3 regions of the Pelorhabdus sp. sgz311001 genome follow, and region 2 is predicted to be linked to each of the others. Evidence: riboswitches for the same ligand, from Rfam matches in the RefSeq annotation. Region 2 holds a riboswitch; each other region holds the start of a gene.
The links. A riboswitch is a leader RNA that binds a small molecule or an ion and turns the genes downstream of it on or off. The one in region 2 is predicted to bind glycine.
Positions count from the first base shown of each region.

Region 1: another riboswitch for glycine. It lies ahead of gcvT (glycine cleavage system aminomethyltransferase GcvT); the one in region 2 lies ahead of AC0MXB_RS06805 (amino acid permease).
Region 3: another riboswitch for glycine. It lies ahead of AC0MXB_RS10200 (ABC transporter substrate-binding protein); the one in region 2 lies ahead of AC0MXB_RS06805 (amino acid permease).

Region 1 is NZ_JBVXUT010000004.1:155,721-159,001, forward strand. It holds gene gcvPA (aminomethyl-transferring glycine dehydrogenase subunit GcvPA) at 1-274, opposite strand, end outside; gene gcvH (glycine cleavage system protein GcvH) at 276-665, opposite strand; gene gcvT (glycine cleavage system aminomethyltransferase GcvT) at 668-1,768, opposite strand; glycine riboswitch at 1,940-2,027, opposite strand; gene AC0MXB_RS11775 (amidohydrolase) at 2,148-3,281, opposite strand, start outside.
Region 2 is NZ_JBVXUT010000002.1:157,803-161,083, reverse strand. It holds gene AC0MXB_RS06810 (ATP-dependent helicase) at 1-1,050, shown strand, start outside; glycine riboswitch at 1,219-1,296, shown strand; glycine riboswitch at 1,300-1,376, shown strand; gene AC0MXB_RS06805 (amino acid permease) at 1,497-2,879, shown strand; gene AC0MXB_RS06800 (ECF transporter S component) at 2,965-3,281, shown strand, end outside.
Region 3 is NZ_JBVXUT010000003.1:316,616-319,896, reverse strand. It holds gene AC0MXB_RS10205 (methyl-accepting chemotaxis protein) at 1-855, shown strand, start outside; glycine riboswitch at 946-1,018, shown strand; glycine riboswitch at 1,031-1,129, shown strand; gene AC0MXB_RS10200 (ABC transporter substrate-binding protein) at 1,301-2,467, shown strand; gene AC0MXB_RS10195 (acetyl-CoA C-acetyltransferase) at 2,862-3,281, shown strand, end outside.

The DNA of each region.
Region 1 (3,281 bases), on a different contig from region 2:
CCAGTACATGAGCTACCACGCTGGGAATATAGCGATCATAGGCGCCTGCGCCTAAAAAGCAAGTAAAATCCTGTAGATTATCATTTTTTTGCGCAAGCTGCCGTAAATGACTGGCAAGCTCGTGCTCCGACAAGGGCGCTGGCAGGGGCAAATCACCTTGCAACCTAACACGCTCTGGCACATCTTCAAACAAATCAGCGATCTTAGAAGCGCCAATCGCCTGAAGCATCGCCTGACGGTCTTCTTCCGTATGAGGCAAATAGCTCCAGGCCATATTAGTGGCCCCCTTCGGCCGCAAGTTCTTCGTAGGCTGTACTGTCTAACAGAGCGTCAAGTTCAGCCAAGTTGGAAATTTCTACAGCAACAATCCAGCCTTCACCGTAAGGATCTTGATTGATCAATTCTGGCGCATCTTCTAGCCCCATATTGACCTTTACGATTTTCCCGCTAACTGGCGCATAAATATCCGAAACAGCCTTTACTGATTCAATGACAGAGAAACTGTCACCAGCTGTTAGTTCGCGACCTTCTTCTGGCAGCTCGACAAACACAACATCACCTAACTGTGCTTGTGCGAAATCGGTTACACCAATATAAGCCATATCGCCTTCAACCCGAACCCACTCATGATCTTTCGAATACTTTAATTCTGCTAGAATGTTCATCATTATTTCTCCTCCCGTTTATAAAATGGTTTTGAAATCACTTGGGCAGCAATTTTTTTACCACGAATCTCCACAAAAAGCTCCTGACCGATTTGGGCATACTCACTGTTGATTAAAGCCAGTCCGAGATTTTTATCTAGGGACGGTCCATAAGAGCCTGTTGTAATCTGGCCAATTCTTTCTTCGCCGCAAAAGACGGGATATTCCGCTCTAGCCACACCGCGGCCGACCATTTCAATCCCCACCAGTTTGCGCTGCGGCCCCGTTTGTTTTTGCTTTGCCAACACTTCTTTCCCATTAAAATTTTCTTTATCAACTTTTACAAAAAAGCCAATTCCCGCCTCGATCGGCGTAATTTCTGCGGTCAATTCATGACCATATAAAGGAAAGCAGACTTCAAAGCGCAGTGTATCGCGACAACCAAGACCTGCTGGCAAAAGCCCCATAGGCTTACCAACTTCCATGATCGCTTCCCATAGATCGGCAGCATCCTCAGGTGCGCAGTATAATTCAAATCCATCTTCGCCGGTATAACCAGTGCGAGACAATAGTACCTTCTTGCCTGCAACAATCACTTCCGGCCAAAACCAGTAATAGGTGAGATCCGCTAAGGGAGCATCCGTCAGGTTGGCAAGAATCTTTTTAGCCACAGGCCCTTGCAGCGCCAGTTGGGCTGTCTGATCTGACAGGTTTTCTAGCGTAACAGCAAAACCAGCCTTATTTTCTTCCATCCAGGCCCAATCCTTGTCAATATTCGCCGCGTTCACTACCGCCAGATACTGCTCAGCCGAATATTTATAAATAAGCAAATCATCAACAGTGCCGCCGTCGTTATAACACATGGGTGAATAAAGAATCTGGTTCTCTTGTAATCTCGCTACGTCATTTGTCACTACTTTTTGCAAAAAATCTAGAGCATCTTTCCCTGTGACCAGAAATTCTCCCATATGGGACACATCAAACAGTCCCGCCTTCGTCCGCACTGCCAGATGCTCTTCTTTAATCCCGCTGTACTGAACTGGCAGCGACCAGCCGCCAAATTCCACGATTCGACCACCATAACGCAAATGGGTTTCGTAGAGAGGGGTTCGTTTTGCCGTCACTTACATCACTCCTATCATTTTAATGAAGAAAATACCATTGATTTTAGAGCACACAAAAAGGACAGAGAACAACAGTGTAGTTTCACTCTTGTTCTCTGTCCTTTTACCTGAGAGATTTACTCCTGACGGAGTCCCCATCGGTGACACATCGTTGTGTGCTCTCCAGAGTCTGGTCCGGCTGCAGTTTGTTTACCTGAGAGTTTGAACAAAGCTTTGCTCCTTCGGTGCGCCTCGAAGGCGTCTCTCCCGCAGTCATCATTCCTAGTTATAAAGTTTTAAAATAGTAAAGCTGTAAAACCGTCTTTTTTTAAGTATATGAGAGGAAATATTTTCTGTCAATTCACTTCGTTAAAAGATTTCTTATCAAATTGAGAATATTCTAGCCTTCCAGCCGTTCATAAACTACCTCGCCATCAATCATGGTAAGGTCCACTTGAATATCCATCAACTGTTCCTCGGGATAAGCTAGAATGTCTTCGGAGAGAACAACAAGATCAGCCAGTTTTCCCACTTCAATACTTCCCTTGATGTTTTCTTCAAAGCTCGCATAGGCGCCGTTAATCGTGTACAGCCGCAACGCTTCTGCCACAGTAATCTTTTGGTTAGCGCCAATCACTTCCCCGGTTCGTCGATCCCGGCGATTGACAGAGCCGTCAATGCCGCGCATCACACTCTCTTCGCAAGTTGGCGCATCACTACCGATTACCGGTCGCAGCCCCGCGTCAATATAGCTTCTCGCCGCAAACATATAATCGGCTCTATCGCCATAGTAACGGCGATAGTCACTACCGTTAATCGTCATAAATGCCGGATTTGAGACAGGAATAATTGCAAGGGAAGCCATACGAGCAATCAGCGCTTCATCAGTTAAAGCGCAATGCTCAATACGGTGGCGACAATCCTCACGGGGATACTTCGCCGCTGCCTGCTCATAGCCTGTAAGCATCATTTCTACTGCCAAATCGCCTACAGCATGGGCTGTCATTTGACAATTCGCCGTATGTACCGTCGCAATCATAGCGTTAACCTCATCCTGGGTCCAGGTCAAAATTCCTGGCAGCTTCTCATTATGACTGTAAGGCTGGCGGGTCGCACAGGACGGGCCGCTAGTACCGCCGTCAATCATAATTTTCAACGTACCTAGTTTAAATCTTTCGTCGCCAATCCCGCTTTGCAGTCCCAGCGCCAAAAAATCATCGCAGAGTTTTTTAGAAAAAGGCTTACCAAAAACACTGTGCAGCATCGCATAGACCCTAGGCTTGAACTCCCCATTATAGCAAGCTTGCTGCATCAACTGAAATGATTGTGCGCCAAATTCACCGGGATCATGAATCGATGTAATGCCTGTTTTCAAGAGTAAATCATTGGATTTTTTTAGAGCCGCCCGCATTTCTGCATCACTATAGACAACCTTAGACCAAAGATAAAAATTTGTCGTTTCTTTCGTCATGCCTGTAAGGCGACCATTTTCAACAACAACTTCATTTTTCGCAAACTTAGCCGCATCGGCCGG
Region 2 (3,281 bases):
GATGAGGACAAGCGCTTTTTCTCTCACTGGGTCGTGGCTGATATTTTAAACTTTATGCGACTCAGTTACTCTGATAAACGAATTGATATTTTTGAAAAGATCTTTGCGAAGATGAACGGCTATATTACGAAGCAGCAGCTGGAAGCCGTAAAAGAATTGGGAAATCACGAGTCGGTATTTCAGAATTTACTCCGTCATGTGCCGCTGCAGGACTATCAGTGGCCGCTTATTGAAAGTTGCCGGGACGTAATTATTTCTTTAAAAGAAAAAAAGCCTCTGGCAGCCATTGCGGCAATTCGCCATCAGCTTGGTTACGACAAGGCCTTAGATCGAATGTGTGACCGACTGGGGTTTCGCAAGGAATATCTCTTGGGCATTTTAAACACACTCGAGGAGATTGCATCAGGACTTGATAGTGTCGAAGCCTTTGCCAACCGCTTGAAACATCTAGAAACTGTGACTAAGCAGGCGAGACAGAAAAAAGATCATCAAGTGACTCTGTCGACCTTTCATAGCGCGAAAGGAATGGAGTTTGACAAGGTCTATATGATTGATTTAATTGAGGGAATTATTCCTGCCGCCAGCGATGTAATGGAGAAACAGCAAGGAAAGCCAGCTGCTATGGCCGAGGCGGTTCGTCTCTTTTATGTAGCTATGACGCGAGCTAGGCACCAACTTCAATTGATCACTTATGAGAAGCGGGATCAGGAAAAAGTCAGTGAGTCGCAGTTTGTTATGGCCATACGCCATATGGTAACGCCGCCCAAGGCGCCATCGCCGCAAGCGTTGCAGCCGAAGCGTCAGCCAGTGAGAAGTCCCTTTGCAAGCACGCGGCTAGTGCCAACTCAGCCAGCAAAAGTTTTATCGCCTACCGCCATTCGTAAGCGCGAGGGGCTGAAGGTAGGGGCTAGGGTCAGACATGCCCGGTTCGGTGAGGGCCAGATTACGGCGCTCAATGCGGTGAGTCTCGATATTAAGTTTGCCGACAAGGTGAAAACTTTAGCAGTTGCCGTGTGTTTAGAGGAAGGCTTTCTGGAGCCTGTTCGCTAAAGTAGCGATCAAAGATATTGGCTGGGACAGTAAGCTATTGGCTAACGCTAAGGATTTATTGTAGCTCATATACGCACAGAAAAGAAAAATGTTTGTTTAAGGTTGACAATTTCTATGAAGAGTGCTAAAGTATGTAACTGTACTATCAAAGTGAATACCGAACTTCGTATGAAGGTAACGGGAGAGAGATTAGCAATAATCCGCCGAAGATGTTATGCTTTCAGGCAAAAGAACCGTTACTGGACGAACCTCTGGAGAGCCTCAATTGAGCACCGAAGGAGCAAGCTGATACTAAATCAGTGAATCTCTCAGGTAAAAGGACAGAGCAGACAAAGCTATTTTCTTGCTGTTTTATTTTGAGGCCAAATTTTTATAATTTGGCCTCTTTCTGTTTTTCTCGAGGCTGGTATTTGGCACGTAGTAACAGAAGGGAAGGCGGGATACATATGTCAGAAGAACAAACTTTATCACGGGGGCTGAAAAATCGTCATGTTCAGCTGCTGGCCATTGGCGGGGCGATTGGAACAGGCTTGTTTCTCGGCTCAGGTCGTTCGATTCACTTAGCGGGGCCATCGATTTTATTTGCCTATATGATTACAGGCACGATCTGTTTTTTTGTAATGCGGGCGCTAGGCGAATTGCTACTGTCTAACAGCAAATATCATTCGTTTGTGGATTTTGTCCGCGACTATATGGGTAACGGCGCTGCCTTTATTACGGGTTGGACGTACTGGTTTTGTTGGATTTCCTTGGCGATGGCCGATGTGACGGCCGCGGGGCTGTATATTCAGTATTGGTTTCCCAATATCGCGCAATGGGTTCCCAGTCTCATGATTTTAGTTGTGCTACTGATTATGAATTTGACGGCGGTAAAGCATTTTGGTGAAATGGAATTTTGGTTTGCTTTGATTAAAGTTGTGGCGATTTTAGCACTTATTGTAATTGGTTCGTTTATGGTTATCAAAGGGTTTGCGACTGACGCTGGCCCGTCAAGCTTTGCTAATCTGTGGAGCTATGGCGGCTGGGTTCCTAATGGAATCAGCGGGTTCATTCTGTCTTTCCAAATGGTGGTATTTGCGTTTACGGGCATTGAATTAGTTGGTTTGACTGCAGGGGAAACGGAAAACCCCGAAAAGGTCATTCCGAAGGCCATTAATCATATTCCGCTCAGAATTATTGTATTTTACTTTGGCGCTCTCTTTGTCATTATGAGTATTTATCCCTGGACGGCGCTCAGTCCGGCAAAAAGTCCTTTCGTGCAGGTTTTCTCGGCGATCGGGATTACCGCGGCAGCAACGATTGTTAATTTTGTTGTGTTAACTTCGGCGGCATCGGCTTGCAATAGCGGTATCTTTAGTACGAGCCGCATGGTTTATGCTTTGGCACGAGAAAGTAATGCACCAGAATCGATGAAAAAATTAACCTCCAATCAAGTACCGGCGAATGCTACGCTCTTTTCGGCTTTCGTTATACTATTAGCCGTGATTCTGCAATATATTATGCCAGAAAGCGTCTTTGTCTTGATTACCAGTATTTCGACGTTCTGCTTCATTTTTATCTGGGCGATGATCACGATCTGTCATTTGAAATATCGTAAAACGCGACCAGAGCTTGCGGCAAAAAATAAATTTAAAATGCCACTGTACCCTGTGATTAATTATATTATTTTAGCTTTCTTTGCCTTTGTATTAGTCACCTTGGCATTAAATGAAGAAACACGCGTTGCTCTGTTTGTGACGCCAGTATGGTTTATTATGCTTGGCGTGATTTATAAAGCCGCGAAGAGCAGAACGAAAGAAGCCGAGGATGGAGAAAGCAGTTTAGCTTAATTTAGGGATTTGCCTATTGTGTAAAGTTGTTTCGTGTGATATGGTAGATAAATATTTTATTTTTCGATAAGGCAGGCATTTTAACATGAGACAATCTTCAAGGTATCAAACGAAACAATTAGTTATGGCAGCTTTAGGCATCGCTCTAGTGTTTATTTGCACTTCTTTTGTCAATATACGCTTGCCCATTGCGGCAAATGGCGGACTCATTCATTTAGGCAATGTACCGCTTTTTATTATGGCAATTCTTTACGGTCGCTGGTTCGGCGCTGTAGCTGGCGGCATTGGCATGGCTCTGTTTGATGTAGTTGGCGGCTGGTTTTTGTGGGCGCCTTTTACGCTCGTGATTGTCGGGCTTATGGGCTATGTTGTCGGGGCGATTTGTGAGCAACGGCAAAGTTT
Region 3 (3,281 bases), on a different contig from region 2:
CAATCGGCGCAGGCTTCGAATTTAGTGGCTCATTCTATTACGGAAATTGCTGGCGGTATGGCGGCAACGGCTGCTTCGGCGACTCATATCGCTGAAATTATTGATAACATGTCGAATCGCACAGCTCAAATAGCTGAGACGGCTCAAGCTGCTGCGGGAATTGCTCAAAATACGGCGAAAGAGGCTGAAATTGGTCAGAAAGCGGTTGGACAGGCTGTAGGGCAAATGGAACAGATTAATTCGGGGTCACAAGCAGTAGCCGCCGCGATTGAACAATTAGCAAAAGGCTCAGATGCAATTCGTCCGATCGTGGAAATGATTTCGGAAATTGCTGGTCAAACGAATTTATTGGCCTTGAATGCCGCAATTGAGGCGGCTCGTGCCGGCGAGCAAGGCCGTGGGTTTGCCGTCGTAGCGGAAGAAGTAAGGAAATTAGCTGAGCAATCCAATCAGGCTGCCCAGAAAGTTACTTTACTGATTCAGGAAAATCAAACGAATATGGATCAGGCGATTGCTGCGGTACAGCTTGGTACAGAAGGGGTGCGCGTTGGTCGGGAAGTCGTGAATTCTGCTGGGAAAACCCTGGAAAATATTATGATAGCCATTGTAGCTTTATCAGAGCAGATGAAGGGGATTTCTGATTCGATCCAAACAATGGCGGATCATAGCAAATCAGTAGCTAAGGAAATTCACGGTGTCGATACCGTGAGTCGTAAGACAGCCGCGGAAGCTGAAACTGTTTCTGCCGCTACAGAGGAACAAGCTGCATCTATGGCGGAAATTGCATCGGCAAGTAAACGGTTAGCTGATCTTGCTGTAGATCTAAAGACAGCCGTAGAAAAATTTTCTGTGTAATTTTATATTTAATTACACTTGCATATTAAGCTGTCTTGTTTTATAATTATAAACGTTTTCGATGTACACACTAAAACTACATATTTCCGGATGAAGTTTGCGAGAGAGAGGCTGAATCAGCCCGCCGAAGGAGTAAAACTCTCAGGTACTCATAAAATTGGGTGATATCGTAAAGGGACGGGACTCTGGAGAGATCCGAGCGCATCGGACGCCGAAGGTGAAATACAGCAGAATTGCTGGCAAAGCTCTCAGGCAAAAGGACAGAGACAAAAAGTGCGAATGTGTTTAGTTTGTTTTATTCGTATTTTCTTTGTGATTCCAGAGTCAAATCATAGCTGATTTGACTCTGTTTGTTTTTGGGGGAGCTTTTTGGCATCGCTGCATGTAAGGTACATCGCAGATCAGTAAAGAAAGCAGCGATAGCTGTAAAAGGAGAGATTTTGAGATGGGGAAAAAATGGTTTCGGAGTATGACAGCGGCGCTTTTGGTACTGATGGCAGCCAGTTTTTTAGGGGGCTGTGGCGCTAGTTCTTCCAATGAAGTGCAAATTGGTCTACTGAATGAATTAACAGGCGGCAACGCTACCATGGGAAATTCTACTACGAATGGTGCGAAGCTAGCGATTAAAGAAGCGAACGCGAAAGGTGGCGTCTTGGGAAAACAAATTAAAGCCGTAGTGGCTGATAATAAAAGCGAGCCGTCTGAATCGGCTAATGCCATGACGAAACTAGCGACACAAGATCGTGTAGCAGCTGTTACCGGTATCTTTTCTAGTTCTAACGCCATTGCCGCTTCGAGCGTAGCTGAGTCGGTAAAAGTACCGCTGTTGGCAGTGGGGGCGACAAATCCCAAAGTAACAGTCGACGAAGGCACTGGTAAGGTAAAGGATTATACTTTTCGAGTTTGCTTTATTGATCCTTTCCAGGGGACCGTTGGCGCCAACTTTGTTTTAAATAATTTGAAACTGAAGAGCGCTGTTATTCTTGTCGATAACAGCAGTGACTATAGTAAAGGGTTGGCCGCTTTCTTCAAGAATGCCTTTACTAAGGGTGGCGGCGCCGTGCTTGCTGAAGAAGCGTATTTGCAGAAAGATCAGGATTTCAAAACGATTTTGACGAAAGTAAAAGGATTACATGCTGATATTATTTATGTGCCTGGTTATTATGAAGAGGTAGGCAAGATTGTAAAACAAGCTAGAGAACTTGGAATCACATCGCCCATGCTTGGCGGCGATGGTTGGGATTCGCCTAAACTCGTAGAGATTGCTACGCCAGAAGCGCTTAACAATACTTATTTCACGAACCATTATGCGGTTGATAACACAAATCCCACATCGCAGGCTTTTGTGGCTGCCTATAAACAAGAATATGGCCAATCGCCTGATGCCATGGCGGTACTTGGCTATGATGCAGCTAATGTTCTGATTCATGCCATTCAGCAGGCTAATAGTTTAGAGCCGGCGAAGATCCGTGAAGCTTTGGCGGCGACAAAAGATTTTGCTGCAATTACGGGAAATATTACATTGAATGCGACGCATGATGCCGTAAAAAATGCGGTAATCATCGAAATGAAAGATGGCAAACAAGTCTTTAAAGCGACAGTCAATCCCTGATTTAGCGATAGACGAGAATATAATACAAGAAATTTTGTAAAAATAGGAGCAGCAGGAATGATTTAGAATTCCTGCTGCTCTTACATATTTTGTGAAAAAATATACTTGATAAGACAGTGAACTTTTTGGAGAATTATCGGGAATTGCAGTATGTAGACAGAAATGACGAAAAACAAGACATAATACGAACAAAATAATAGACATATTAGACAAAGTTGTCATTTTAATTTTCAGATTATTTGAAAGAAAACGTATATTTTGAACGGTTTTTCTGCAAATAAAGCCAAGTCTAATTTTTGTCGGAAAAGCTGGTATGGATCTTGCAATATAAAGATGGTGAGAGCCAAAGGGACTCTTGCCAGAATAAGAGAGAAAACTGTGAGGGGGTATTTTAATGAAAGAAGCAGTTATTGTGAGTGCTGTACGTACGGCTGTTGGCAGTTTCAATGGTTCATTGGCGTCACTGTCGGCGGTAGAACTGGGGGAAATCGTAATTCGTGAAGCCTTGTGCCGAGCAAAAGTGAATCCAGAGCTTGTTGATGAAGTGATTATGGGCAATGTATTGCAGGCTGGTCTTGGCCAGAATCCGGCAAGGCAGGCTGCTGTTAAGGCGGGGATTCCGAAAGAAGTTCCGGCATTTACTGTAAATAAAGTTTGCGGCAGTGGTTTAAAGACGGTGAATCTAGCGGCACAGGCTATTATTGCCGGCGATGCTGATATTATTGTAGCAGGCGGCATGGAAAGCATGTCGAATGCACCCTATCTGTTAGGCAATCAGGCGCGGTGGGGCTATCGTATGGGCCATAGTAAAGTA